DNA from 2 places in the Lysinibacillus sp. NPDC047702 genome. Region 2 is predicted to be linked to the other one. Evidence: predicted binding sites of a transcription regulator. Region 2 holds the regulator's gene; the other holds the start of a gene.
What was found. The regulator CtsR, encoded in region 2, represses protease genes until heat stress. The targets are predictions, from matches to a motif close to ATGGTCAATAAAGGTCAAACA.
Positions count from the first base shown of each region.

Region 1: ACQKIM_RS02570 (ATP-dependent Clp protease ATP-binding subunit) is a predicted target of CtsR. The motif match lies at 1,629-1,649, and genes of this name have one in related genera.

Region 1 is NZ_JBNNMG010000003.1:73,634-77,222, reverse strand. Features, by position in the region: gene ACQKIM_RS02585 (prolyl oligopeptidase family serine peptidase) at 1-239, shown strand, start outside; gene ACQKIM_RS02580 (metal-sulfur cluster assembly factor) at 292-600, shown strand; gene ACQKIM_RS02575 (Crp/Fnr family transcriptional regulator) at 759-1,445, opposite strand; gene ACQKIM_RS02570 (ATP-dependent Clp protease ATP-binding subunit) at 1,714-3,589, shown strand, end outside.
Region 2 is NZ_JBNNMG010000040.1:6,214-9,802, reverse strand. Features, by position in the region: gene ACQKIM_RS17595 (ATP-dependent Clp protease ATP-binding subunit) at 1-375, opposite strand, end outside; gene ACQKIM_RS17590 (protein arginine kinase) at 365-1,474, opposite strand; gene ACQKIM_RS17585 (UvrB/UvrC motif-containing protein) at 1,471-2,019, opposite strand; gene ACQKIM_RS17580 (CtsR family transcriptional regulator) at 2,033-2,503, opposite strand; gene ACQKIM_RS17575 (DUF4870 domain-containing protein) at 2,988-3,293, opposite strand; gene ACQKIM_RS17570 (class I SAM-dependent methyltransferase) at 3,422-3,589, shown strand, end outside.

The sequences.
Region 1 (3,589 bases), on a different contig from region 2:
CTTATGATGTCACACGAACACCAGAAAAATTTGCACATCGTCCAGTGCTATTTTGGCATGGAGAATTGGATAAAACAGTCCCTTTTAAAGAAACGTATGATTTTTATTTATCTTTGCGCAAATACTATGAGGCAAACCCTGAAGATCTAAAATTTATTGCAGATAAAAAGGCAGGGCATGCTGTGTCGCGAGAGGGCATGTTAGCAGCAACTGAATGGCTTGCGCAGCATTTGGCATAATAAGATGCATCTGCTATGATAAAGTTAACACTATGGTGAAAGGAGAAATGAAATGGATCAAGATATGAAAGATAGCATGTTAGGTGCACTAGAGAATGTAATTGACCCTGAGCTTGGTATTGATATTGTAAACTTAGGTTTAGTATATGATGTAGAATTAGATGATGAGGGTGCTGCAACTGTTACAATGACATTAACTTCTATGGGGTGCCCGCTTGGACCAGTTATTGTGGACCAAGTAAATACAGCTTTAGGTGAACTTCCAGAAGTAAAATCCACGAATGTCAATATTGTATGGAACCCACCCTGGTCAAAAGATAAAATGTCACGCTATGCCAAAATGGCTTTAGGTGTTCGATAATATCAATTTCGCCTTGGCGTAATTGTATCTGCCGCTATGTTTTCGCTACAGAAAACATTTGTAGCAGTCGCTTCGCTTTCGCTACTGAAAACATTTGCTGAATGAAGATAAATAAATCCCCGCTTATAACGGTAAGCGGGGATTTAACATGTAACGAATTAATCGATACGGCATATTTGCAATGGACAATTCTCACAGGCAATTTCATCCTTCAAAAATTGTAAATCGTGTATGGTAATATAGCCTTTATCAAAAGATAGAATATTATGCTTTTTTAAATCATTGAGCATGCGATTAATCATTTCTCGGCTCGTTCCACACAAATTTGCAATTTCAGTATTGGTTAAAGGGCAATCGATAATAATTGTATCATTTTCTAAGGGTTTGCCGTAGGTATTCGAAAGTCGAATTAAGGTTGAAAATAAAGCGCCTTTTTTACCATTTAACACTAAATCGCGTAAACGACTTTGATGTTTCAAATTTTCTGCCTGCAGCCACTTCATATATTCCACCATAAAAGCAGGTTGTTCTACTAATAAGAGCTCTAACGATTGACGGCTTAAAACATATAGCGTAGAATGCTCTAAAACCTTTGCAGTCATAGAATTATAGGATAGATTACAAAATAATGAACCCTCTCCAATAATACTGTCAGGGCCACAAATCCGAATGGTTAATTCCTTACCACTCTCCGTTTCTTGGCTAATTGACACAACTCCTGTTTTAATATAGTAGATTTCCTTCGCACGTTCACCCTCTAAAAAAATTTTATTCCCTTTATTCACTTTGATAAATACTCCGTGCTTTTGGAAAAGCTCATGAATTTTCTCATGCATATTATCCATTAATACCATATCTTCAACACATCGCTTTCTTTTTGTAATAATTGGCTATTATCACAAAAGAATGGTGAATTTCGATACAAAAACTAAGAAACATACTATTATTATAACGTAAATTTCCATTTTTAAGTGTAAATTTTTAGCGCTTTTTCTTTGCCATGTTTTATCGATTCATGTAAAATAAAGTTAGTCAAAAAAGGTCAAACATTTTTATAGTTAAAAGAATGGGTATAGAAATTATGCTGAACATTATTGAAAAGGAGAGCTAAATATGCAGTTTCAACAAACAGATAACAAAAAGCCTTTAGAGCAATTTGGACGAAATTTAATTGAAGAAGTTAAAAACGGCAAAATGGACCCAGTTATTGGTCGTGATGAGGAAATTCGCAATGTTATTCGTATTTTAACGCGTAAAACAAAAAATAATCCTGTATTAATTGGTGAACCTGGCGTTGGGAAGACAGCTATTGTTGAGGGTTTAGCACAACGAATTGTAAAAGGTGATGTACCTGAGGGGTTAAAAGAATGCGTGTTATATGAGCTTGATATGAGTGCTCTTATTGCTGGAGCAAGTTATAGAGGGCAATTTGAGGAGCGCTTAAAGGGCGTTTTGAAGGAAGTAAAGGAATCTGAAGGACGAATTATTTTATTTATTGATGAAATTCATACCATTGTAGGTGCTGGGAAAACAGATGGGGCAATGGATGCTGGAAATATGCTGAAACCAATGCTTGCACGAGGTGAGCTTCATTGTATCGGTGCTACAACATTAGACGAATATCGAATGTATATTGAAAAAGATCCAGCTTTAGAGCGACGCTTCCAACAAGTGCTTGTGCGTGAGCCTTCGATAGAAGATACAGTTTCCATTTTACGTGGTCTTAAGGAGCGCTTTGAGCTGCATCATGCGGTACGTATCCATGACCGTGCTATTGTAGCAGCGGCGGAGCTTTCAAATCGTTATATTACAGAGCGTTTCCTACCTGATAAAGCCATTGATTTAATTGATGAAGCATGTGCCATGATTCGAACTGAAATAGATTCTATGCCTCAGGAATTGGATGCAGTGACTCGTCGTATTATGCAGCTAGAAATTGAGGAGCAAGCGCTGCGCAAAGAAAAAGACGAGGCAAGTAAAAAACGTTTAGAGCAGCTGCGAGGGGAGGTAACAAAGCTCAAGGAATCATCGGATGGCATGCGCAAACAATGGGAAGCAGAAAAAGAAGCATTACATGGTATTCAAAAGAAACGAGAAAAATTAGACAAATATCGCCGTGATTTAGATGAGGCGGAAAGCAAATATGATTTAAACAAAGCTGCCGAATTACGTCATGGGAAAATACCTACTCTAGAAAAAGAAATTCAAGAAATGGAGAAACAGTTAGAGAGTGGTACAGAATCACGCATCTTACGTGAAGAAGTAACGGCTGATGAAATTGCATCTATTGTTTCTCGCTGGACAGGTATACCAGTAACGAAATTAGTGGAGGGTGAGCGTGAAAAGTTATTGCGCTTAAAAGATACATTGCATGAGCGTGTCGTTGGACAAGATAATGCTGTTCAGCTTGTCACAGAAGCGGTATGGCGTGCTAGAGCAGGTATTAAGGACCCACATCGTCCAATTGGCAGCTTTTTATTCCTTGGACCAACAGGTGTTGGTAAAACCGAGCTTGCCAAGGCATTAGCGGCACAGTTGTTTGATTCAGAGGATCATTTTATTCGTATTGATATGAGTGAATATATGGAGAAACATAGCGTATCTCGACTTGTAGGTGCACCTCCAGGCTATGTTGGCTATGAGGAGGGAGGACAATTAACGGAGGCTGTTCGCCGTAACCCGTATTCCGTTGTCCTACTAGATGAAATTGAAAAAGCACACCCAGATGTAGCAAATATTTTATTGCAAATTTTAGATGATGGTCGCATTACAGATAGCCAAGGTCGTATGGTTAACTTTACAAACACTGTAGTGATTTTAACTTCTAATATTGGCTCAAGCTATTTAATGGAGGCACAAGAAGATGCAGCAGTTGAAGATTTAGTGATGGCCGCATTGCGTCAGCACTTTAAACCAGAGCTGTTAAATCGTATGGATGATATCATTATGTTCCACGCACTTTCAGATGAACATTTTACTGCCATTGCTT
Region 2 (3,589 bases):
TAATACACGAGCAGCGACACCCTCGCCTTCACGAATAAGAGCTAATAGCAAATGCTCCGTACCGATATATGAATGACCTAGTTTGCGTGATTCATCAACTGAAAGCTCTATGACCTTTTTCGCTCTAGGTGTGTAGTGGACAATCGGACCCACGTCCTCTTTTCCTTTTCCAACTAATTCTTCTATACCCGCTTCAATCGTTTGAGGACTAATGTCAATGGCTTCTAATGCTTTCGCAGCTATACCGCCGCCTTCACGAATAAGCCCTAATAGAATATGCTCTGTTCCTATTGATTCGTGTTTCCAACGAATTGCCTCTTCCTGTGCAAGCTGTAATACTTTTTGTGCGCGTTGTGTAAAACGATTAAACATCATATGAATCCTCTCCTTTTTCCCCTATAATAGGCTTACTCATATTTTCACGAAATAATGCCTCACGAAGCATTTCCGCTCGTACGCGATCACGCTCGGCAGGTGGTAAAACCTCTCCTGCATAATGTTGTAAAAATCCTGGCTGCATACTGACAACACACTCGTTAAGAGTCGTCGCCTTAATGCCCTCTATCAACTGTAAATCTACCCCTAAACGGACGTTGGACAAGCAGGTAGCCGCCTCTTCGCTCGTTAAAATACGAGCATGTGTTAAAGTACCTAATGCACGATATACTCGATCTTCTAGGGCAAGTTCTGCTTTTTCCATTAATCTGCCTCTTGCATGTCGCTCTTTTTGAATAATTTTTTCAGCGACGCTTTGAATGTCTGCCAAAATGTCTTCTTCTGTTTTGCCTAGTGTTATCTGATTCGACACTTGGTAAACATTACCTAAATTTTCACTACCTTCCCCATATATCCCTCTTACCGTCATTCCCAGCCTTGTCATGGCATTAATAATTTGACTCATTTGACCTGTTAATGTAAGGGCAGGCAGGTGCATCATAACGGATGCTCGTAAACCAGTACCAATATTTGTCGGGCAGCTTGTTAAATATCCAAAAGTATCACGAAATGCATAAGGTAAAGCTTTTTCTAGGGCTCGATCAATTTTATTGGCCTGCTCATATGCCCTTTGTAGCTGAAAACTCGCTGTCATACATTGAATGCGTAAATGGTCCTCTTCATTCACCATAATGCTAATTGATTCATCATCAGATAATAGCATGGAGCCAACTTGTTCTTTTTTGGCAAGCTGAGGACTTATTAAATGCTTTTCTACAAGAATTTGACGCTGTAAGGATGTTAAGTCTTTGATGGCAAAATATGAGTAATGATCTTGGAGCTTTGTGCTATCCTGCACGGCATGTGTTACAGCCTGCTCTACCTGCAATGCCTCATTCTCTGTAAAGGATAGTGGAAAACGATAGCCATCTAAATTTCGTGCAAGACGGATACGTGTACTGATGACTATATCTGAATAATCGTCCTCCACGCTCATCCATGTGGGTGTAGCTCGTTCTAGAAACGATTCAATCATCACGTCACATCACCACCTTCAAATTGTAGCTGTTTCTCCAGTTCCTTCACTTCATCTCGCAGTTTGGCGGCCTCCTCAAACTGTTCATCATCTACAGCTACTTTCATAAGTTTCCGAATATCTTCTATTTGTTTTTTAATGACATAAATATTACTATGGGCGCCTGGCATCTTACCAAGATGTTGAGGTCCTGCCTGTATTCTATTAAAGAGCTTCGGCAAGTGCTCACTAAAGCTGTCATAGCAGCTAGGGCAACCGAATTTTCCTTCTTTTAAAAATCGTTTATACGTAAATCCACACTGTGGACAAGTTTGTGGTTGTGGCTGCGCCTGTTGTTTTTCATCCACTTTTTGTTGTTGCCATGTCGGTGAGCCAAACCAATTAGATAATAGCTGTTGAATAGATACAGGCTCTTGTTTAAATTCTGCATGAAATGGATGGAACTGCGAGGCGCAGACGTCACAGTAATGGTGCTCTACCTTTTGTCCATTTTGAACTTGTGTTACAGTTACCGTCGCATTACGCTGCTTGCAATGTTCGCAAATCATTTCCATCACCTCTCTATTTTTGCTGTTCGTATTTGATTGTTGTTAGCATTGCTCGTAATATTCTTGCTCGAATGGTATCCCGTAATGGGAGTGGCAAATCCAAAGTGGAGCGATCAATGGCTGCTAACATTATTTTCGCTTCTCGCTTTGAAATTACCTGCTCATCAATAAGCCGATAAACTAAATCTTCTGCCATTGTTTGCGATGCCCCTCCCTCTATCTGCCTGAGGACATCGTCAATCAAATCAATTTGTGAATTCGCGCGGACACGTAAAATTCGTATGTATCCACCACCACCACGTTTGCTTTCAACAAGATAACCTCGTTCGGCAGTAAATCTAGTATTGATCACATAATTTATTTGTGAGGGCACACATTGAAATTTATCAGCAATTTCACTGCGCTTAATTTCAATATGCCCTTCTCCACCTAATTCAAGTACTTGCTTCAAGTAGCCTTCTATGATGTCTGATATATTACGCAATAGGAATACACCTCGCTTACTTCACTGACTTTGACTATCTTTGACTTTCTTTGAGTATATTATACAAAACGCTTGAAAAAAATTGCAATGATTTCGCCTATAGAAAAATTAAAAGCAGTCATCTTTTCATTCAAACGCTTGAAAAATCACCATTCATGCTAGATATCTTTGAGTCATATGTCTAATGTACCCTTTTTAGTGATGAAAAAAACGCAAGCACATGCAATCAGCATATACTTGCGTTGATCAATTTCGCCTTGGCGTAATTGCGTCTGGATTTTCAAAGGTTGTGAAGATCTTAGCCTGAGTCCCTCTATTTCAGTAGGTGTTTGGTCACCCAACTGAAAAGGAACCAAAACCGCACTCATCTCCACCTGTAGAGGTGGGAGTCTTCTGTATCTGCCGCTGCCGCTACGCTTATGCGCATAAAACATCTGCCGCTATGCTTTCGATACAAAAAACATTTGCTGAATGAAGATAAAAATTATACCCAGCGGCCAACAATTGGGTAACGCCATGGTTCATCAGATATAGCCTTTACAATACCAATAATCGGTACGACAAACACCATAATACCGAAAATGATTAAAAACGGTAAACCAACTAGTACAAAACTGAGTGCCACAGAAATTGCAATTAAAACACCCATAACAATCTGGAACAGTAATGCTTGAATGGAAATAGCCTTTACCTCTTTATCAGAACTAATTAAGAAAAATAAAATTGGCACTAACCATGGCGCAAAAAATGCACTTGCGTGTATGATTACCTTAGACCATTTAGCTTCCATTTATATCAACCCTTCTTTTTTAAATTTTCTTTTGTTTTATGTACTACTATTTACGGAACTATACCCTTAATAGTTTCATTGTATGTTGTATTTTTTTAAAAATTTTTGGGAAAGGCATGTGAGACACAATGGAATTTAATAACACACTTGCAAACGAATACGAAAAAGGTATTCGTCGAACCTTACCTAGTTACGATGCCATGCTACGTTTAACACAAACCTTTTATCATTCCACACTACCTGAGAAAGCTAAACTCTTAGTAGTTGGCTCTGGAAGCGGCAATGAAATTTTACAG